Thiosulfativibrio zosterae: one gene and its partner. The protein of the gene in region 1 interacts with the protein of each later gene in a pairwise test. Links are inferred from orthologs where the notes say so. Each region holds a gene or a part of one and is shown in the gene's direction. Other genes may lie near its edges.

Region 1 (6,397 bases):
AGCGAATGGGGTTGATTTTGTGAAGTGCGCCAAATTCGCCTTCGGTATCCCACCAGGTGGAAGAAAGGCGGTTAAAGTTGTCAAGTTCTTGCGGATCTGCATTGCGAGTCATAGGTTGGCTTTTTGAATTGATGAAATTGTTCGAGATTATAGCGTTTTTGTCGTTTGATGAAAAATAAACCTTGCTAAACAACCTTGAAAGCAAAGCTATGAATGGGTTAGGGCCTTGCATTTAGTGGATTATTACAAATAAATTTCGGTATAATGCGAAATTCATTTAAAACCAAAGAACGACTTATTCTATGTCAGATTTTGCACGCGAAATAATACCCATTTCTCTCGAAGATGAGATGAAAACTTCCTACCTCAGTTATGCCATGAGCGTTATCGTTGGCAGAGCACTACCTGATGTGCGTGATGGCTTGAAGCCAGTGCATCGTCGAGTGCTTTATGCCATGAATGTATTGGGTAACGGCTGGAACAAACCTTATAAAAAATCGGCTCGTATTGTCGGTGACGTGATCGGTAAATACCATCCGCATGGCGATACGGCGGTTTATGACACCATCGTTCGTATGGCGCAGCCTTTCTCATTGCGTTATATGTTGGTTGATGGTCAAGGTAACTTTGGTTCGATTGATGGTGATGCACCTGCCGCCATGCGTTATACCGAAGTGCGTATGGCTAAAATTGCTCATGAATTATTAGCAGATTTAGACAAGGAAACTGTCGATTTTACGCCTAACTACGATGAATCTGAGTCTGAGCCAAATGTGCTGCCCACGCGTATTCCTAACCTATTGGTGAACGGTTCGTCGGGGATTGCGGTGGGTATGGCAACCAATATTCCGCCCCATAATATCAATGAAACCGTGAGTGCTTGTATTGCGTTGATTGATGATCCCAATTTGACTGTGTGTGAATTAATGGATTATTTACCAGGCCCTGACTTCCCCACCTATGGCATTATCAACGGTAATGCGGGTATTCGTGAAGCCTATGAAACAGGGCGTGGCCGCGTGCAAATGCGTGCCAGAACTCTAGTTGAAACCGATAAGTCTGGCAAGAATACCATTGTTGTTTACGAAATTCCGTATCAAGTCAACAAGGCGCGTTTAATTGAGCGTATTGCGGAACTGGTTAAAGAAAAGAAAATTGAAGGGATCACGGCGCTTCGTGATGAGTCTGATAAAGACGGTATGCGTATTGTGATTGAATTGCGTCGTAATGAAGTCCCTGAAGTCATCATCAATAACCTTTACAAGCAAACAGCCATGCAAACCGTGTTTGGTATTAACATGGTTGCCTTGATAGATGGTCAGCCTAAGCTATTGAATTTGAAAGAGGTCTTAACGGCATTCATCAAACATCGCCGCGAAGTCGTGACCCGAAGAACCATTTATGAATTGCGTAAAGCCCGCGAAAAAGCACACCTTTTAGAAGGTTTAGCCTTGGCGTTGACCAATATCGATGAAATGATCGAATTGATTAAAGCCTCACCAAGTCCTGTGGTTGCAAAAGAGCGCATGCTAGAGCGCCAATGGCCCATAGGTAAGGTGACTGAATTACTAGAGCGCGTTGAATTGAAAGATGTGCGTCCAGAGGATTTACCCGAAGGCTTTGGTGCAGATGGGGATGTTTATCGCCTATCTCCTGTTCAGGCGCAAGCGATTTTAGAAATGCGCTTACACCGTTTAACGGGCTTAGAACAAGACAAAATCATTGCCGAATATAAAGAATTGTTGGCTAAAATTGCTGAATATCTTGAAATCTTGTGCAACCCAGACCGTTTAACCGAAGTGGTTCGTGATGAGTTGTTAGAAGTGGTCGCAAACTATGGTGATAAGCGTCGGACTGAAATCGACCATGCTTATCAAGATTTGGATGCAGAAGACTTAATTACCCCAGAAGACAGAATCGTCACGCTTTCTCAAGATGGTTACATCAAAACTCAGCCGTTATCAGATTATCGTGCTCAGCGTCGTGGTGGTCGTGGTAAATCTGCAACTCAGATGAAAGAAGAAGATGAAGTTGGGCAAATTTTTGTCGCCAACACTCATGACATGCTGTTGTGCTTCTCTAATAAAGGTAAGCTTTATTGGCAAAAAACTTGGCAATTGCCGCTCGCCAGTCGAGGTTCTAAAGGTAAGCCCATAGTGAATGTGTTGCCTTTAGATGAAAACGAACACATTACATCGGTATTGCCAGTCAGCCAGTTTGATGGTGAGCATTTCGTATTTATGGCAACGCGCTCGTCGGTTGTTAAGCGTGTGGCTCTGTCTGATTTCTCTCGCCCAAGAGCCAACGGAATTATTGCCGTTGACCTAGATGAAGGTGACGAATTAGTGGGTACTGCACTGACGGATGGTTCGAAAGACATTATGTTGTTCAGTAATGTCGGTAAAGCCATACGCTTTAATGAAAATGATGTGCGCGTGATGGGTCGTCAAGCCCGTGGTGTTCGTGGTATGAAGCTGCAAGATGATATGCATATCATCAGTATGCAAGTTGCTTCTGAGAATACCTTGATTTTGACCGCCACCGAACATGGTTACGGCAAGTGTACGCCTGTTGAAGATTATTCGACCATTAACCGTGGCGGTCAAGGTGTGATATCCATCAAAACATCCGAGCGTAATGGTAATGTGGTGGATTCTGTTGCCGTAACACCAGACCAAGAGTTGGTGCTGATTACCAATAAAGGCACCCTAGTGCGTACGCGCATTTCAGAGGTGTCGATTGTTGGACGCAACACCCAAGGCGTTAAGTTGATTAATGTTGGCAAAGGCGAATTGGTGGTAGGTATAGCAGTGGTCGATATGGAAGAGGATTCTGATGAAGATGTCCTAGACGCTTCTGTTGAAACAGCGGCAAGTCAAGCCCCAAACCCTGATGCACCCAGCGCTGAAGCCGATACCACAGATCAAACCGAATAATAACAATATTAACGAAATGTGCAGGTTTAAAACGCCTGCACCTTTGTTGCAATTTTATTTTGAAAGAGAACTTTATGAGAGCCTTTAATTTTAGTGCGGGTCCAGCCATGCTGCCTGAATCGGTCATGCGCAAAGCACATGCAGAATTTTTAGACTGGGATCATTCTGGAATGTCAGTGATGGAAGTCAGTCACCGCAGTAAAGAATATATGGCTGTGGCACACCGCATGGAAGCAACTTTGCGTGAAGTGATGGCTATTCCAGATAATTACAAAGTGTTGTTTACCCACGGTGGCGCTTCTTTACAGTTTTCAGCCATTCCATTGAATTTAACGCAAGCAGGTGATTCAGCCGACTATTTTAATACCGGTGTTTGGTCAGACAAGGCCATGACAGAAGCCAAGCGATATATTCAAGTGAATGAAGTCTGCAAAGATGAAAATAGTATTCCAGCAGAATCGACTTGGCAGTTTTCAAAAGATGCCAAATATGTGCATATTTGCCAAAACGAAACCATTACCGGGGTTGAATTCCAAGAAGTTCCTAAAACCGATAAAATCATTGTGGCTGATTTTTCATCAACCATTTTGTCGCGTCCGATTAATGTGTCTGACTATGGCGTGATTTATGCCGGTGCACAAAAAAACATTGGACCAGCGGGTTTGTGTATTGTGATTGTACGCGAAGATTTAATCGGTCATGCTCGTCCTGAAACGCCAAAACTCTTAAATTGGGCAACTTACAACGATAACGAATCTATGTTTAATACCCCAGCAACCTTCTCTTGGTATTTAGCCGGTTTGGTTTTTGAATGGATTAAAGAAGTGGGTGGTGTTGAAGCCATTGGTCAAATTAATCAACGCAAAGCCCAAAAATTATACGACCTGATTGATGCTTCAAATCTTTACTATAACGAAGTTGATCCTGCAGTTCGCTCATGGATGAATGTCACCTTTAAGTTTAAAAATCATGACCTTGAAGATGCTTTTTTAAAAGAATCTAAAGCGGCTGGTTTTTTAAGTTTGAAAGGTCATAAGGCTTATGGTGGAATGCGAGCCAGTATCTACAATGCCATGCCCGAAGAAGGCGTGGATGCTTTGGTTGAATTTTTAAAAGCCTTTGAAGCTAAAAACGCTTAAACACAACGGAACTGTTTTTCTATGCAAGATAGCCAAGCGGCAGAACTCGAAAAAATTCAGCTGACCGAAATACGCAATGCCATTGATGCCATTGATCGCCAGATTCAAGACTTAATAGGGCAACGCGCTTTATGTGCCCAAAAAGTTGCTGACATCAAAACACAAGGCGGAAAAGTTGAGGCGGTTTTTTACCGCCCTGAAAGAGAAGCGCAGGTGCTCCGCGCGGTGCGTGAACGCAATGAATCTTTAATTTCTGATAATGACATGGCACGACTATTTCGTGAAATTATGTCAGTCTGTTTGGCGTTAGAGCATCCGACTCGAGTGGCTTATCTTGGGCCAGAAGGCAGTTATTCTCACTCCAGCGCACTCAAACAATTTGGGACTTCTGCCCATCCTTTAGCAGTTTCTACAATTTCAGATGTTTTTAAAGCCGTTGAAAAGGGTGAAGCGGATTACGGTATAGTGCCCGTTGAGAACTCCTCTGAAGGGGTAGTCAAGCAAACCCAAAACGAATTGATTAAAACGGGTTTAAAAATCAGCGGAGAAGTGGACTTAGCCATTCATCATTGTCTACTTTCGGTGAGTCACGACATAGAAACCATTGAGCGCGTTGCTGCACATCCTCAAGCGCTTGGGCAGTGTGAACAATGGTTAAAAAATAATTTTCCTGGCGTTCAACTCATGCCTGTTGAGTCCAATGCCTTGGCCGCTAAAATGGCTAAGGAAGATCCAACGCTTGCGGCGATTGCATCCGAACAAGCGGCACAGTTATATGAATTGCATATTCTTGAAGCCAATATAGAAGACCAAAAAGACAATACCACTAAGTTTTGGGTTGTTGGATCTGAAAAAACTGCACCGAGTGGACTTGATAAAACGGCTTTGATTGTGTCTATGCCGAATAAGGCAGGGGCTTTGATGGATGTGTTGGCTAGCTTTGCCAATCGTAAAATCAGTATGACGCGCATTATTTCAACGCCTTCGGTTAATAAAAAATGGGACTATGTTTTCTTTATTGATGTTTTAGGGCATCAAGATGAACCTTTATTGCAAGAAGCCTTGCAAGAAGTGAAAGATAAGTCTTTGTTTTATAAGTTGCTTGGCTCATTTCCCGTTTCTCCTCTAGACTAATTCTTGGAATCTCTATGTTTTGCGATCAAATTCAACCTCAAATTTTAGGGATTAGTCCTTATGTGCCTGGAAAACCCATCAGCGAGTTACAGCGTGAACTGGGTTTAAAGCGTATTTCTAAATTAGCGTCTAACGAAAATCCATTAGGTGCTAGCTTAAAAGTGACAGCAGCCATTCAAGCAGAATTTGCTGATATTGCGCGTTATCCGGATGGCAATGCCTTTTATTTAAAGTCTGAGTTGGCCAAATTTTTTAAGGTCACTGAACAACAAGTGGCTTTGGGGAATGGCTCTAACGAAGTGTTAGAGCTGGCTGCTCGTGTGTTTGCCGGCCCAGGCGATGAAATTGTTTATTCACAATATGCTTTTGCGGTTTATCCTATTTGTGCGCAAGCCGTTGGTGCAACCGGTGTAGAAGTGCCTGCTAAAAATTGGGGGCATGATTTACCTGCAATGCTAAAAGCCATTACGCCTAAGACTAAAATGGTGTTTTTGGCAAATCCCAATAACCCAACCGGCACGATGTTTCGAAGAGCTGAATGGGAGGCTTTTATTAGCCAGGTACCAAAACAGGTCATCGTGGTTTTGGATGAGGCTTATGTCGAATATGTTGAGGATGCCGACTATGCAAATGGTCGCGAATATTTAGAAACTTACCCTAATTTATTGATTTCAAGAACCTTTTCAAAAGCCTATGGCTTGGCATCATTGCGAGTTGGTTTTATGTTAGGGTCAGAGGAAGTGATTGCCTATCTTAACCGTTTACGCGAACCTTTTAATATTAATCAGTTTGCGCAGGTTGGCGCAGTGGCGGCTTTGCAAGATCAAGCCTTTGTTAATAAGGGTGTCGCTTTAAATAAGGTCGGCATGCAGCAAATGGTTAATGCCTTTGCGGATATGGGGTTAAATTATATTCCCTCATATGGCAATTTTGTGTGTGTGGAGTTTGCGCAAAAGCCGGGTCTGGCGGCAGAAATTAACCAAGCTTTACTAAAGCAGGGTGTTATTGTGCGCCCTTTGGCGGGTTATAAAATGCCTGATCATTTGCGTGTTTCGATTGGTTCTGTGGCTGAAAATCAGCATTTTATTGATGTACTTAAAAGTTTAAAGTCGTTGTATGCTTGATTCGGCAGTTTCTGAGTTTAAAGGTATTGATAAGCTCACGGTTGTAGGCGTCGGTTTAATTGGC
Region 2 (16,850 bases), 1.5 Mb from region 1 along the record:
ATCGCGCGGCCAACAAAAATTATTTGTATGCGCTTTATTATTAGCCCAAGCCAGTGTCTATGAAAAACACAGTAACGCCCCTGTGATTATGTTAATTGACGACCTGCCAGCCGAGCTGGATGCCCAGCATAGGCTCACGCTATTAAAGCTGCTGGACTGCCTGAATATCCAACACATTATCAGCACCACCGCAGAAGAATTGGTCAGCGTGTTGAACCCAAAAACCACTCAAATATTTCAGGTCAAACACGGCCAAATTATTTCGGACTAAAATCTGCAGCTAAAAGCGCCAAAATAGCGCATTAAAACGCCTTAAACCCTTTCTAATTCACCTATTTAACTCAGGTTGTGATACAATCACTCGGTTAATTTTTTAATTAAAAAGCAGCGAAATCTATGACTGAAACAAGCAAACCTTCTCAAGCGTACGACTCCTCCTCCATTAAAGTCCTCAAGGGACTCGATGCCGTTCGAAAAAGACCCGGCATGTACATCGGCGACACCGATGATGGCTCTGGTCTTCACCACATGGTATTTGAGGTAGTCGATAACGGTATCGATGAAGCGCTTGCAGGTCATTGTGACAAGGTTGTGGTCACCATCCACACCGATGGTTCTGTGTCGGTTTCTGATAACGGTCGTGGGATTCCGGTCGGCATTCACCCAGAAGAAGGCGTTTCAGCTGCCGAAGTCATCATGACCATTCTGCATGCCGGTGGTAAGTTTGACGATAACTCCTACAAGGTATCCGGTGGTCTGCACGGAGTGGGTGTCTCGGTGGTTAACGCCCTGTCTGAAGAATTACACCTCACCATCAAGCGTGAAGGCCATATCTGGAAACAAACCTATCGCCATGGTGTGCCTGATGCGCCTTTAGCCATCGTTGGCGACACCGATTTAACCGGAACCGAAATTCGTTTTTTACCCAGTAAAGCCACCTTTACCAATGTCACCGATTTCAGCTTTGAATACCTGCTAAAGCGCTTGCGTGAACTGTCTTTCTTAAACTCTGGTGTGCACATCGAGCTTAAAGATAAGCGCGATGATCGCCATGAAGTCTTTAAGTTTGAAGGTGGTATTAAGGCGTTTGTGGACTACATCAACACCAATAAAACCCCCATTAACGAAAAAGCCTTTTACTTCAGTACCGTTAAAGACGACATCACCGTTGAAGTGGCCATGCAATGGTCAGAAGCCTATCAAGAATCGATTTTCTGCTTTACCAACAACATTCCACAACGCGATGGTGGGACGCATTTATCGGGTTTCCGTGCTGCTTTAACACGCACCATGAATGCCTATGCTGAAAGTGAAGGTCTAAACAAAAAATACAAAATCAATGTCAGCGGTGATGATGCCCGTGAAGGTTTAGCGGCGGTTATTTCGGTTAAAGTGCCTGACCCAAAATTCTCATCACAAACCAAAGACAAGTTGGTTTCATCCGAAGTGAAAACAGCCGTTGAAACGGCAATGAACGAAAAGTTCGCCGAATATTTACTGGAAAATCCCAAAGAAGCCCAAGCGGTTTTTGCCAAGATAGTCGATGCCGCGCGTGCGCGTGAAGCCGCTCGTAAAGCCCGTGAAATGACGCGCCGTAAAGGCGCTTTAGACATCGCAGGTCTACCGGGCAAACTGGCAGATTGCCAAGAAAAAGACCCTGCTTTATCTGAACTCTATCTGGTGGAGGGTGACTCCGCGGGTGGTTCAGCCAAACAAGGTCGTGATCGCCGTACCCAAGCGATTTTGCCATTAAAAGGTAAAATCCTGAATGTGGAAAAAGCCCGTTTTGATAAGATGATTGCCTCTGCCGAAGTCGGCACGCTGATTACTGCCTTAGGCTGCGGCATCGGGCCAGACGAATACAATATCACCAAATTGCGTTACCACCGCATCATCATCATGACGGATGCGGATGTGGATGGTTCGCACATTCGTACCCTACTACTGACTTTCTTCTACCGTCAGTTACCTGAGTTGGTACAAAACGGTTATATCTATATTGCACAACCGCCTTTATACAAAATCAAACGCGGTAAGCAAGAAAACTACCTAAAAGACGACACCGAACTCGAAAGCTATTTACTGCAATCGGCACTCGACCAAGCGCAATTATCTGTGTCAAAAGACGGTCCGGCCGTTCAAGGATTGGCGTTAGAAAACCTGGCCAAAGATTACTTACAAGTTGAGCGCATCAATGGCCGTTTATCGCGTCGTTATAATAAAACTTTCTTAAATCAATTAATTCTAGCCGATAAAGTGACCCTAGAAATGTTGAATGACCAAGCCGCCCTGCAAGCATGGGTGGATTTAGAATTGCAAAAACTGCAAGCCATCGGCGAAATTCAAAAGGTGACTTACCAGTTGTCTGTTGAACCCGCGCTAGAAGGCGAGGCTAAGTTCCAATTGCGCTTACAACAGCGTGAACACGGGACTTTGCATTCTCAAGTGTATAGCGAAGAGTTTTTTGCGTGTGCCGAATATCAAGCCATTGCAAAAGTCAGCGCTGCCCTTAAAGATTTGTTAGACGCCACGGCCTTTGTGCAACGCGGTGAAAAACAAGAACCGGTTAGCAACTTTAAAGACGCTTTAGATTGGTTATTAAACGAAGCCAAGCGTGGTCAAAATATTCAACGCTATAAAGGTTTGGGGGAAATGAACCCTGAACAGCTTTGGGAAACCACTATGAATCCCGAATCGCGTCGTTTATTACAAGTGACCATTAAAGATGCCATTGCCGCTGACCAAGTCTTCACCACCCTGATGGGAGATGAGGTAGAACCGCGTCGTAACTTTATTGAAAGTAATGCGTTACAGGTTGAAAACCTAGACGTTTAGTACGCATTAAAGCGCGTGATAAAAAATTTTGTTTTGAAATCTAATAGATTATGGTTTTAAATAGCACAAATTTTTAAAACTTTTAGTCGAAATTTAACCCAAAAATAACCAGGCCTGGTTATTTTTAGAAAACTTTAGGAGACTGTCTATGTCTGTGGAACACCCAATAGTATCCGTAACTGGTTCATCTGGTGCCGGTACCTCTTTTGTTAAGAGAGCCGTTGAAGCAATTTTTAAACGCGAAGGTTTAAATGCCGCCATTATCGAAGGCGATAGCTTTCATAAATATAGCCGCATGGAAATGCGTGCTAAGGTTGCTGAGTCTAAGGCAAACGGTGGTCCAGTGTTGACTCACTTCTCTGAGTATGCGAACGAATTCCAAAAACTAGAAGCTTTGTTTGCTGAATACAAAAAATCAGCCACCGGTAAGCGTCGTTATTACATTCACTCTGACGAAGAAGCCGCCGAGCATAACGCGCGTTTAGGCACTAACTTATCAACTGGTGAATTCACGCCTTGGGAAGATTTACCCGCAGATACCGACATCCTGTTCTACGAAGGTTTGCACGGAATGGTTAAGCGTATGGATCACGGTCCAGAAGAAGGTAAATACAATGTAGCTCAGCATGTTGACTTAGGGATTGGCGTTGCGCCAGTGGTCAACATCGAGTGGATGCAAAAAATCTACCGTGATACTTCAGAGCGTCCTTATACCGTTCAACAAGTGCGTGATACCATTATGGAGCGTATGGATGATTATATTGAATACATTCTGCCTCAGTTCCACCGTACCCACATCAACTTCCAACGTATTCCGTTAGTTGATACTTCAGATCCGTTCTCAACACAAACTGAAATCGCACCGATGGGACCATCACCAGAGAACTCTTTGGTTATTACCCATGTGCGTCACAAAGACATCGAAGATTTAAGCTTAATCGTTGATAAAATTGAAGGTGCTTGGTTACAGAACGAAACTACGATGATTTGTTCTGGTACTAAAATGGTTGAAGCCATGGATTTAATCATGACGCCAATCATCCAAAACCTAATCACTAAAAAGCGTGCAGCCATGGCGAGATTAGCAGCTAAGTAATTTATTTAGAACGCTCGCTAATACGAAAAAGCCCGGTTTACGAAAGTAACCGGGCTTTTTTTTTGGTGTAATCTTCATCAATCGCAATTAACGCACCATGACAGATGTGGCCTCTAAACGAATCGGCTCCCCTACCTCGCTTTCAATTTTGGCCTTTACCTGCTCGATGCGCGCGGCTTCAATCGGGGATTGCGATAACAATTTCACAGAAACCGTCATCGGCGAACCGTGAATAACTTGTACATCTTTAATCTCCAAATCTTCAATCTGAGATCCCTCTAAAGCTCTGACCACGCGTTGTTCAGAAACCATGGCATCAAATGCCAACACCAAAGGAATACTCACTATCCCCACAAACACCAAAGAAATCACAATGCCTTTTTTGGCTAAATGAAACGGACTAAAGCCCATCAGTAAAAAGGTAGCCGCTGCGGCCAACACAATACCGACAAGGTTGGTCATAAACAGTAAAAAAGCACCCCAAAACACATGCCAATCCAACCAACCTATGCCAATACCAGAAACCGCTAAAGGTGGTACTAAAGCCACTGCAATGGCAACCCCCGCCAAACTTTTGGCCACATCAGAACGCGCATTAGCATAAGCCCCGGCAATCCCAGAAATAATTGCCACCGCCAAATCTAATAGCGTTGGACTGAGTCGTGCGCCAATTTCATGATTAATGGCTTGCAAGGGGGTAATTAGGGTTAATAAAGTACCAAAAGTTAAGGCCATGACAATGCCGGTAAAAAGCGTTTTACCACTGACTGTCATTAAATCGGTATTTTGGCGCAACACCCCCATGGCCAGGGAAATAATCGGCGCCATCAAGGGTGCTAAAATCATCGCCCCGATAATCACTGGGGCAGAATTCGCAAACAATCCCACCGTAGCCAGCAAGGTGGCTAATACCATCAAGACCAAATAAGATTCCGAAGTCCGCGCATTTTCTTTTAAGGTTACAAAAGTTTCTTTAACCTCTTCTGGGTCTGAGTGATAAATCCAAGGTAAAGGTCTGCTGATTAATTCATTGATAGACTGCCCTTTAGGTAAGCCACTGATTCTCATGGATTCTTTCAGCTCTGCGGGATTTTCTTTTTTAGGTAAGCGTGTACTGAGCACTTTAAGCGCATCTTTTTGAACCGCTAAAGTGACTGATTCAGCCATCATTTGTTGTCCATCAATGCTATAAGCCAACTCTTTTGTACCTTTAATCACCAAGCTTTCTGTTTTGATGTGTCCCAAATAATCGGGCAAAACACCTTGCTCAGCTTTCTTACTAAACAGCTTAGTCACCAAAAAATTCACTATTTGCGACAAACTGCGGGGCGCTAATATCAAGGCATTTAACGTGGATTCGTCTACCAGTGTTTCGCCGACCGTACGACGGGTAAAATCGCTGCCACTGGCACGATACACCACGGTAATTCCCAAGGCAGCGGTGCTGACCGTGGTATTTTTTGCCGTGGTTAATTTGTAAGGAAACAAACAATCGTGACGAAGGTTGCGCACAAATGTCACCAAATGGAGCAGCTTGCTCATTAATCCTTCGTCCATTTGTGAAGCAGGACGCATGGTGCTTGGATTGCCCAACATAACCGATCCAAACACCAAATCATCATTACAAGTCATTAAATCTGCTAAAACTGCTTCTTCAACACTGTCAATATCCTGAAGGGCTTCCTTGGCTTTTTTGGGAACATCAAAGGTGCGGTAAAGCCTAATCATCTCAGGATGAGGCAAAAAACCCACCTGCCAAAGATGTTTGACTGCCAGCGGTAAGGCTAAATATAAATCAGCATCACTCAACCACAGCAATACCCGGCTATCTTCCGGTAAAGCCGGCAACGCATTCATATCAAAAGCAAAGCTGACAAACTCTTTATCTTCAAATAACGGCAAGATGGTTTCATTAAAAATATCTGTTTTTGCGCCATCATATAAAATGGTATAGGTCATTAAAGCGGCTCCTTAAGTATGCCCTTGACAGAAAATATCATATAAATCCTTCGCATAAGTGATGGGTGAGAAAAAATTCGATAAAATTAACTTACTAAACCGAAAAACGCCGAACTTGGCCAAGCACGCATTAAAGGGTTAGAAAATTTTAGCCATTTTTTAGCGTGCATTGATTCGTGCAAAGGTTACAATCGTTGTTAAACTTTACGGGTAAGAGCTAAAAGCGCTCAAAAAAGTCACTCTTAACTTGCGAGGAATTATGCTCAGTAAATCTTCTTTAAGCCTTTGGCTAAGTTGTTTATACCTTTATCAACCCTTGCTATTTGCCCAACAAACCCTGCCTAAATGGGAGTTTGGTTTGGGTCCATCGCTGGTATCTTATCCTGATTACCCGGGCTCTAAGGAAAAAAACGATTTATTGCTGCCATTTCCGTATTTTACCTACCGCAGTAAAGACTTAACCATTGACCAAAGAGAGGTCAAAAAGCCGTTATATGAATTAGGACCCTTAGAACTGGACTTGAGTTTGTCGATTTCTGTGCCGGTTTCTAGCAAAGACAACCAAGCTCGCAACGGCATGGAAGACCTAGATGGTTCGGTAGGGTTAGGGCCTGTTTTTAAATATACGCTTTATCGCAAACACATCAGTGAATTAAAGTTAGAGTTGCCCATCAGAGCGATTTTAGCCACCGATTTTAGGTCCATTCACCAAGAGGGTTGGGTCACATCACCGGGCATTTATTACTATTATCGCCGCAATCTAGGCAATCACCAGCGCATCAAAGCCACCTTTGGCACCAGTGCCGATTTTGCCACCGCACAATACAATGATTATTTTTATGGGGTCAATCCAACAGAAGCAACCGCGACCAGACCGGCTTATCAAGCAACAGGCGGTTTTGCGAATATGAGTTACAGTGCCTCAATTAATTGGCATATTGGACAATTTTGGATAGGTGGATTTTATCGACAACGCGACTTAAAACAGGCGGTGACCGCAGCGAGTCCGTTGGTGGAAACCACAAGAGGTGAAACCTATGGATTGGTCTTTACTTGGAACTTCTTAACATCCGACGAAACAGTAGACACATTAGAATAATGCAAAAAAAGGTTTTGAAACAATTACTTAAAACCGCTTTTTAATCTGACAATTTAAATTCAGCCACTCTACCTTTAAAATGTTCAAACCCAAAACTTTCTAGGCAGGGTTTGCCATCTATCTCGATTAAACGATTGTGAAAATCGATATATTTATGATTTTTTTTGGCCGTCAGCACATCATTTTGAAAATGCACATATTGTTCCGCTTCTCCTGAAAAGGTTCTGACGAAAGCATCCATCACCTTTTTGAAATCTGAGGTATCAATAAACAAACTCAGCCAATTTTCACCTCGGACCGTTTCACCCTGGGTGCCATAACCCAAAAAATTTTGCGGGTCTTCATAATCGATAATAATGGCATCATCATTTAAGATAATTCTAAAATCATATTCCATGTAACACTCCCTTCAGCCAGATTTTTAAAACCCAAAATCAATGGCTTCAATTTTACGGCGGTCGCGCTTAGTCGGACGACCTGCGCCTTTTTCTCGGTAGCCCACTAAAGCCATATCTAAAGTAGGTTTGCGTTGGTTTAAAAGTTCTTCATTTAAACGATATAAATGCTCAGCCATCTCTGCCGAGCCACGCTTATCGCTGATGGCTAAAACCGTGACTTTGACTTTGCGGTGTTCTTGCGTAATGGATAACTCATCGCCTAAAGCAATCACTTTACTGGGTTTAGGCTTTTGGCCATTTAGCTCAATTTTGCCGCCTTTTAAGGCTTCTAAAGCCAAACCACGCGTTTTAAAAAAGCGCGCCGCCCACAACCATTTATCTACCCGAACCTTATCGTCTAAATCTTCCATTATTCTAGATCTGCCAACCAATCTTTAGGGGTTAAATAGTCATAAAGTTCCGCTTCTGGACTGCCGGGTTCTGGATGATAATCATATTTCCAACTGGTTAAAGGCGGCATCGACATCAAAATAGATTCTGTGCGACCACCGGTTTGCAAGCCAAATATCGTGCCTCTATCATATACTAAATTAAACTCAGCGTAGCGGCCTCTGCGATAAAGCTGAAAATCTCTTTCGCGCTCACCATATTCAAACTGTTTGCGGCGATTCATAATGGGGCGATAAGCGGTAATAAAATGATTGCCAACCGACTGCATAAACGCAAAACAAGTTTCAAAATCCCAACCTAAAGATTCCGTATTCATATCATCATAAAACAACCCGCCAACACCTCGGGTTTCGTTGCGGTGTTTTAGATAAAAATAGTCATCACACCATTTTTTGTACTTGGGATAAATCTCAGCACCAAAAGGTTCGCAGGCTTCTTTGGACTGCAAATGCCAATGTTGCACATCCTGCTCAAACGGATAATAAGGGGTTAAATCAAAACCGCCACCAAACCACCAAACCGCTTCTTCGCCTTCTTTCTCAGCCACAAATAAACGCACATTGGCATGAGACGTGGGCACATAAGGATTGCGCGGATGAATCACCAAAGACACACCCAAAGCCTGAAACGAACGCCCCGCCAACTCTGGACGATGCGCCGTTGCCGATGCGGGTAAGGTTTTGCCGCGTACATGAGAAAAATTAACGCCGCCTTTCTCAATAACTTCTCCATCTTCCATCACACGAGTACGCCCACCACCCGTCAAGCCCATCGAGCCTTCCGCTTTTTCTCGCTCCCATGCATCTATAATAAAGTCTTTCGACCCATCTTCGGCTGACAATTGCTGACAAATGTCATCTTGTAAACTTAATAAATAGGTTTTTACGGCTTCAATATGGGTAGCGGTGACAGACATAGGGTTTCCTTCTCAGTTTAATTACTTCATTTTATTAGAAAACTCCGTACAATTTTATAAAATAACCAACTAAAAAAGATTTGGAGACCTCTTTATGAAACTTAAACAGCCTTTGCTGGCCTTAGCAATTCTTTCCACCCTAACTTTAGGAGCTTGCGTCAGTCAAACCACTCAAAAAGGGGCTGTTGGTGTTGACCGCCAACAATTACTGATTGTTTCAGAAAAAGATATGCAAGAAGGGGCTGTTAAAGCCTATGGCGAGGTGATTGACGAGGCCAAGAAAAACAAAACGCTCAATCCAGATGCCAAACAACTCGCGCGCGTTCGTGATATCGCCAATCGGCTAATACCCAAAACCAGTGCCTTTAGAACCGATGCACCTGACTGGGCATGGGAAGTCAATGTGATTCAATCTGACCAACTGAATGCTTGGTGCATGCCCGGCGGCAAAATTGCCTTTTACACCGCCATTATTGAAAAACTCAGTTTAACCGATGATGAAATCGCTGCCATTATGGGGCATGAAATCGCCCACGCTTTGCGTGAACATGGTCGTGAACGCGCTTCACAAGCGCAATTACAAAGTTACGGACTAGCGGCTTTAAGTTTAGCCACTGGCATTCAAGGCCCAACCCTTGATTTAGCCTCTATGGCCATGAATGTCACCTTAACCCTGCCCAATAGTCGTGAACACGAAACCGAGGCAGATCGAATGGGGGTAGAACTTGCGGCTCGCGCTGGCTTTAACCCAGAAGCCGCTGTGCATGTATGGGAAAAAATGTCACAGCTGTCAAAAGATGCTCCACCAGAAATTCTCAGCACTCATCCCTCTAACGCAAGCCGTATTAAAGACTTAAAGGTTTATAGCCAAAAAGTCATGGGGCTTTATCAAGCCAGTCAAAAAAGCTAAAGCTGACTCGGTTTAGCGCAAGCGCACCTGCTTTTGCGCATCCCAAATTTGCGAAGGCTCTGCCAAACCACTTAATTGACCTTGCATAACAGGGATTTGAGGAAAACACGCAATACAGTCTGCGGTCGTTTTAATCGGGGGTTGCCCCGATAAATTGGCACTGGTCGATACAATCGCGCCACCAAACGCTTCACACAGTGCTTTGACCTCTGGATGATGCGTCACTCTTATCGCCACCGTCTTGCGTCCACCGGTAATCCAAGTTGGCACTTTTGGGGTTGCAGGCAACACCCAAGTCGTTGGAGAATAGGCACTTTCCCAAGATTTCAGCACCAAATCTGACCAGGCCTGGTCAAAAATAAGCGCCAAATCCCGAATTTGAGCCACATTCGCCGCAATCAAAATAACCCCCTTTTCTAAAGGACGCTGCTTCAAATCCAACAAACGATTAAACGCCGATTCATCAAACGGATCACATCCCAAACCATAAACCGCTTCGGTAGGATAAGCAATCACCTCGCCGGCTTGGATAAGCCTGGTAGCCTCAGATAAATTGATTTGATTCAAAGTTTTAACCTACCTTAATAAAAGTGCCCAAGTTTAATCTCTTACCAGTCATAAAACAATCTAACCCTAAACCTTTACTGGCAATACCTAGCGCATTACGATTTGTAACACACAACAGCTTAAAAGGATTTCCTATGCCAAGAATGACCTTACAAATCTCAGACACCCTAGACCATCAATTGCGCGATTTAGCAAACGCACAATCTCTATCTCGTTATGAAATTGCCTGAATTACACTAGAAATCTTTGTTAAAACCCCACACATAAAAAAATAGAAAGCAAAAATTAACAAAAAGATTTAACTCAAAACTAAATTTTTAATTCGGAATCTTTATGAAAATTATTAAAACCTATTTGGACAAATTAAAAATAACAAATTAAACTTTAAAAGTTTGATAACATAATATTGGAATTTAAAATAATTCTGTTAATTTTAAGGAAACATATTAAATGAAAAAAATTATATCTCTGGCCGCCTTATTTGCGGTATTTGCTTCAGTTACAGCCTGTGCTCCAGCTAACGTATCATCGAACCTAAGAGCATCATCCAGCCAAGAATCTTCAATGGCTACACGCTGTGTTGATTTTACTACTGGAGATGAGGAAGAAGTAAACGAACTTCTAAAAAAATATGACGGGTGGAAAGTTGCTTATGCATCTGAATATACCACTTCAAATAAGTCAACAACCTCTATGGTTATGTGCTTTGAAAAACCATATAAATAATTTTTAGTCTACTTACCTTATGGCTTAAGCTTCCATTTTAAAAAGCTTAAGTCATCAAATAATTAATCACGTCTTAGAAGTTTAATTAAGAATTCAGCAAAAATCTCATCAAACTAATCATCCAAACAATCCAAAATGGTTTTTGGCACATCAGCTGTAGCGGCCTCAATCAAGAAATTGTCACCCTCATCTTTCAAATTTGGGCGCCAAGAATAATAAAGCGTTACTCAATCACAACTGGCAACATAAGTCACCCAAGAAATAATACTTCTACCCTAAGCTATTTTTTACTGTCGCATCAGTATCTGCGCTTTCAACTGCTTGGCTGCCATGGCATAGCCGCCCTCGGCGCTGTCTACAAAGTGGATGTGTTCTTGGCCAGTTTTTTCGACTAGGCAGGTGATGATGGCGCTGTGGGTTTGGTGACAGCCGTAATAGAGTTTGCCGGCTTGGTGAAGTTGTTCTAACCAGGCTAATAATTCGTTAATGGACGCTTGCGAAGCAGACATCACACACCGATAAGTATCGTCCAATTTCACATAATCAGAGTGTTGGATAAGGTCTTGTTTATAACCGCCCCAATGCACTTCTAGCGCTTCAATTTGATGCTCCATCCAATAATTACCAATGATATTTTGCAGCCGAATTTTTTGGCGCATCGCCCATTTTGCCCAGCGACTTTTATTTTGCGTTTTGGTTTCTGCTTCCACTTTTAATTTTTGTGTATTCATCGACAAATTTAATCCTGCGGTATTGAGCGGATGATGTTGCGAAGCGTCACCCAAAACCCTTTGGGTTTCGGCAATCAGCATTTGATAAAGAGCCAGGGATTCTGCTTGGGTTTTACAGCGCGCTTTGACCAACAAACTAAAGGTCACTTCTTGTTGACTGGGGATTTCATTCCAACGACATTCAAAACCGCTAAAGTCTGCCTTAGGCTCGGTATTTGGGTCTAGGTGATAGTGTTGGTTGGCTTTAATTTTGGCGTCTGCTTCTTCCATGCCGCCACCCATAAAAAAATATTGCGTTAAGTTGGGTGCGGCTTGGTAGCGACAAATATTGATAGGGCTTTCTAGGTCTTTATAAGGAATTAACCCCACGCGCAACTCTAATTGCACCCCATCCTGCGCCAGTTCTTGGCAGCCTCTTAAGGCGCGTTTTATTTTGGGTAAAAGCTCTGGCGGCACACAAAATGAGGCGCCATCGCCACCAAACACATAGGGCACTTTAGAAGGCTTAACCGCATTAAGCAAAGCCGCAATGGTGCTGCCACCCACGGCATTAATGTCGCGATATCGCCCTTCGGCGATGGCTTTTGTTGAGCCGCGCACATCGGTAATCACAATCCACCAATCTTGCGGCAGGCTGTGATAAGCATCGGTGGCTAAGGTGTCCGATAAGTTGTTGAAAACGGGTAGAGTTTCTTCAAAACTAAACGCCATTTTGACCTCAATTTTTTGATTGCTAAAAGACTGACTTGAGCGCATAATCCGCAAACTTTTTCATCTGCGTTTCAGGGCCATTATGTCATTAAATCTAACAGAAAATATCTTAGATTCTTTATTAGATGCGCTTGTTGAGCAAGGCTGGTTTGAATGGCCAAACGCCGTTGACGAAGACTTATGTCTAGAATTGCTGGCAGAAGTCGAATCTTTAGACGAAGAAGGCGAGTTGCGCCGAGCCGGCATTGGGCGTGGCGATGCCTTGCAACTCAATAAAGATATTCGCCGTGACCAAATCAAATGGCTCGATAATAGCACCCCCCCACAACAGCGTTATTTAAAGCACATGGCCAATCTGCAATGCCAACTCAATCGGGCGTTATTTTTGGGTTTATTTGAATATGAGAGCCATTTTGCGCTTTATAAAAAAGGCGATTTTTACAAAAAGCATCTGGATAGTTTTCGTGGCAAAGCCAACCGTATGGTCACCACTGTGCTGTATCTCAATCCCGACTGGCAGGCCGAATGGGGCGGTCAACTGGTGATTTATAACGAAGACTCCAGCCAAAAATTGGCCACCATTAACCCCAGAATCGGCAAAATGGTGGTTTTTATGAGTGAACAAATTCCCCACGAAGTGCTCCCTACCCTTCATCCTAGAGTCAGCATTGCCGGCTGGTTTAGACTCAATAACAGCATTGCCGGTGCCATAGACCCTGCTTTTTAAAGAACAGTTTGCAAAGTAAGACTCAGTCACAAAAAATGCCAGTTCTTAGCATACTTAATCGATAAACAGGTTAAACTTTTATGAAGATTGCATTGAAGACTTTAATTTCAAACGCAAACATACCTATTTCGTCCATTTAAAAAGGATTTTTTTATGTCGATTAAGCAAAGTAATGCCGTCATGACGCTGCTGGTGATCTTATTAGGCGTCGGTATGTTAGCGGCACTGAGTTATTCCATCAATCAAGTCAGTCATCTGAAAGACAATCAAATCCTGTTAAAGGAAATGAATGTTGATATCCTCATGTTACGCCGCCATGAAAAAGACTTTTTACTGCGTAACCAATTAACCTACCAAGAAAAATTCAACCAGCAAATAGCGGCCACCCAAGCTGATTTGCAAACCCTAGAAAACAACTTAGCCCAAGCGGGGTTCGCCAGCCAAGAAACCGCAACCCTCATGGGCATTCTCAAAAGTTATCACACCAAATTCACCGAACTGGTCGAAACAGCCAAAGCCGTTGGCTTAGATGAGAAGTCTGGTTTGCAAGGCGACTTAAGAAGTGCCGTGCACAATATCGAATCTGACTTAAAACAATATAAAAACGATGCGCTCTTAAAAGACATGCTGATGCTCAGACGCCGTGAAAAAGACTTTTTACTGCGCATGGACATCAAATACTTAACCAAATTTAACCAAGATGTGGCGGTATTCCAACAAAACCTGCAAAAATCAACGCTCACCAACGAGCAAAAAGACAAAGTCGCCCAGCTGCTAACCACTTATCAAACGCAATTTAAAGCCATGGTAGAAGGTTATGAGCGCAAAGGCTTTGACAGCAAGCAAGGCATACTCGGTGATATGCGCAATACCATTCATCAAACCGACACAGCACTGGAGTCGGTCAATGAAAAGGTCTCCAGCTTTTTAGCCGATAAAATTTCACAACTTGAAAATTTCATTTATGGTCTAGCCATCTTATTTATCTTGGGTGTCGTTTTAACCTCGCTACGCCAAATGAAACGCGTTTCCACAGCCGTCAAATCGCTGTCGGATATGATTAATGATGTGGCGCAAAACTATCATTTTTCGCAACGCTTTAAACACGATAACCAAGACGAAATTCAAGATATTGGCAATGCCTTAAACGGTTTGCTCAGTCACATGGAAAATGCGGTTGCAGAAGCCAATGGCGTGATGTCGGCCATTGCGCAAGGCAACTTTAACATACAAATCACTGCTGATTTTAAAGGTGATTTACTCACCCTAAAACAAGGCGTTAATAGCAGCGCGCAAAGTGTTGCATTTACCATGTCTGAATTAGAAAAAATCATGCAAGCCATTTATCAAGGGGAATTTGCAGCCCGCATGGACCCCAAAATCGCCCCCGCATTCAGAGAAAAAGTCGACCGTGCCATGCACCAAATGCAAACGGTCATCGGTGGCATTAACCAAGTCATGCACGGGCTTAACGAAGGCCACTTTGAAGAACAGGTGACCTGTGAAGCCAATGGTGAACTCAAAGACATGAAAGATACGGTTAACGATTCTATGCTCAGTCTAGCCAAAGCCATGGCTGAAATTACCCAGATGGCGCAACAGCAAGCGCAAGGTAATATTTCTGTGATTTGCACCAGCCAGTTCGCCGGACAACTGGAAGACTTAAAAAATCAACTCAACACCTCAGGTCAACGCCTCAACCAAGTCATTCAAAAGGCACAAGAAGCTGCCAATATTGTCTCGGGAGCCGCTGCCGAGGTAACCCAAAGTTCTATGTCTTTAAGCGAAAGAGTGCAAGAACAGGCGGCGGCTTTAGAGGAAACTTCTGCCACCATGGAGCAGCTCAGTGAAACCATTCATGCCAATGCAGAGAAATCTCATACGGCCAGCCAATTGACCAATCAGGCCAGTCACGATGCCGAACAAAGCAGCAGCATTATGCAAAACACCCTTCAGGCTATGGATCAAATCCAAGAATCCAGCCACAAAATTTCAGATATTGTTACCCTGATTGACAGCATTGCTTTCCAAACCAATCTATTGGTGCTCAATGCGGCGGTTGAAGCGGCGCGTGCCGGCGAACATGGACGAGGGTTTGCCGTGGTTGCAGGTGAAGTGCGCTCCTTAGCGCAAAAATCAGCAGATGCGGCAAAAGACATCACTCACCTGATTGATGAAACCGCCTCTCGGGTCAGCCAAGGCGTTGCTTTGGCACAAAAATCGGGGCAAGCCTTAGACAAAATTCACCATGCCATCGTGGATGCCAATACTTTGATTAATGAGATTTCCAAAGCGTCATCAGAACAATCACAAGGCGTGCAGCAGGTGAATCAAAGCATTCATCAAATTGACCAGGTAACGCAACAAAATGCCGCACTGGTGGAAGAAACCTCCGTGGCTGCTGAAAATCTAAATCATCAAGCAGAAACGCTTAAAACAGAAATGGCATTCTTTAAAACTCAGTCAGCCTCGGCTAAAAAGGCTTTGTTACCTCAAAAACTATAACCCTAAAACCCCATTAATAAAAAAGCCACAGACAATAGGCTGTGGCTTTTTAGGTGGCTCTTAAAAGTGTTAAATCAATTCAAGGGCAAAATCACCACTTCGTTGGCTTTAAACATGGGAATCAACACACGATTGCGCTGGGTATCTAACCCTAAATCCGCAGGCGCTTCTAGGCCATCCATCAGGGTTTTCACCGCTTTATTAGGGCTAATGTGAAACACCGCTTCGGCCTCCCAACTGGATGTAATGATTGAGCCATCGTCTAAACTCAATAAACCATCCAAACGCCCGCCGGGTAAAGTCATTTGCGCTTTGGTTTGCCCTTTCGCATCCATAAACACAAGTTTGCCACTGCCAAAGGTACCCATAATAATGCCGCCATCATGCGCCGCAACACCATTGGGTTTACCTAACTGAACCCCTTTTACAATCGGGATAACCTTGCCATTAACGCTCACTTTATAAATGGCATCCGCACCCGAGCCTGTAAAACCGGGCGCTAACCCACTGTCGGTTACATACACACTGTTGTCATCAGCTTTAGACACGCCATTTAAAAAGGTGCTGCCTTTGATGTTAATGTCTTTCAACTGTTTTCCTGAAGGCAATTCAAATACACGAACGGTATCAATATCGGCAATGTATAAACGATTGCCTAAAATTTGCATCCCTTTTGGCGCATTCAAATTGACCTGAGCATTGGCGCCATCAATCCACTTTAAATCCAACACCGTGCCGTCTGGGCTGACCTTAGAAATAAAACCGTTGTCGTCTTTATCAAACGGATTGCCATTAATATTGGCCACCAAATACACATCGTCTGCCGCGTTGTATTCCACCGACTCAGGCGTGGCAAAGCCCACATCGCTCACATAAATCGGCTCTGCTTGTGCAAACGCATTTTGACCTACCGCCCAAAAAGCCAATCCAAAAATACCGGCTAATGATTTCAATTTTAAAGACATTTTATAAACTCCCGTGAATAGAAAAAGTGCTTAGATGAAGACGCCAAATGCGAAAAATTCTTAATGAGTTTAGCAGAAATTTTTGAACATTTTGGACATTCTAACAAGTGTTGCTAGACTTTATAAATAGGTTTTGTAAAAGTTATGTATAATTTTGTTTCAACTGTTTGGATTCACCCATGGCAAAACCGCAAATACAATTAGTTTGGTTTAAACGCGACCTGCGCACCCACGACCATGCGCCGCTGTTACTCG

What was found.
Region 2: the proteins of gyrA (region 1) and gyrB interact in binary tests that used the Escherichia coli proteins (3 or more experiments, as listed by UniProt). The link is inferred for Thiosulfativibrio zosterae from one-to-one orthologs.

What each region holds. Positions count from the first base shown.
Region 1 is NZ_AP021888.1:1,473,415-1,479,811, reverse strand. The notes cover bases 1-3,136. They hold gyrA (DNA gyrase subunit A), read left to right. Parts: upstream 1-302; coding sequence 303-2,936; downstream 2,937-3,136. Other genes in these bases: serC (3-phosphoserine/phosphohydroxythreonine transaminase), read left to right, coding at 3,011-3,136; ubiG (bifunctional 2-polyprenyl-6-hydroxyphenol methylase/3-demethylubiquinol 3-O-methyltransferase UbiG), read right to left, coding at 1-112. Also shown: more of serC, read left to right, coding at 3,137-4,075; pheA (prephenate dehydratase), read left to right, coding at 4,097-5,209; hisC (histidinol-phosphate transaminase), read left to right, coding at 5,224-6,333; THMIRH_RS06800 (prephenate dehydrogenase), read left to right, coding at 6,326-6,397. UniProt on the Escherichia coli protein: A type II topoisomerase that negatively supercoils closed circular double-stranded (ds) DNA in an ATP-dependent manner to maintain chromosomes in an underwound state.
Region 2 is NZ_AP021888.1:3,421-20,270, forward strand. The notes cover bases 1-3,115. They hold gyrB (DNA topoisomerase (ATP-hydrolyzing) subunit B), read left to right. Parts: upstream 1-396; coding sequence 397-2,835; downstream 2,836-3,115. Other genes in these bases: recF (DNA replication/repair protein RecF), read left to right, coding at 1-271; THMIRH_RS00025 (phosphoribulokinase), read left to right, coding at 2,984-3,115. Also shown: more of THMIRH_RS00025, read left to right, coding at 3,116-3,931; THMIRH_RS00030 (TIGR00341 family protein), read right to left, coding at 4,019-5,890; THMIRH_RS00035 (MipA/OmpV family protein), read left to right, coding at 6,150-6,989; THMIRH_RS00040 (hypothetical protein), read right to left, coding at 7,030-7,386; THMIRH_RS00045 (RNA-binding S4 domain-containing protein), read right to left, coding at 7,411-7,797; hemF (oxygen-dependent coproporphyrinogen oxidase), read right to left, coding at 7,797-8,753; THMIRH_RS00055 (M48 family metallopeptidase), read left to right, coding at 8,848-9,663; L-threonylcarbamoyladenylate synthase type 1 TsaC, read right to left, coding at 9,676-10,230; THMIRH_RS00065 (hypothetical protein), read left to right, coding at 10,681-10,956; THMIRH_RS00070 (DUF3095 family protein), read right to left, coding at 11,244-12,398; THMIRH_RS00075 (2OG-Fe(II) oxygenase), read left to right, coding at 12,481-13,125; THMIRH_RS00080 (methyl-accepting chemotaxis protein), read left to right, coding at 13,279-15,630; THMIRH_RS00085 (SMP-30/gluconolactonase/LRE family protein), read right to left, coding at 15,705-16,595; THMIRH_RS00090 (FAD-binding domain-containing protein), read left to right, coding at 16,775-16,850. UniProt on the Escherichia coli protein: DNA gyrase negatively supercoils closed circular double-stranded DNA in an ATP-dependent manner to maintain chromosomes in an underwound state.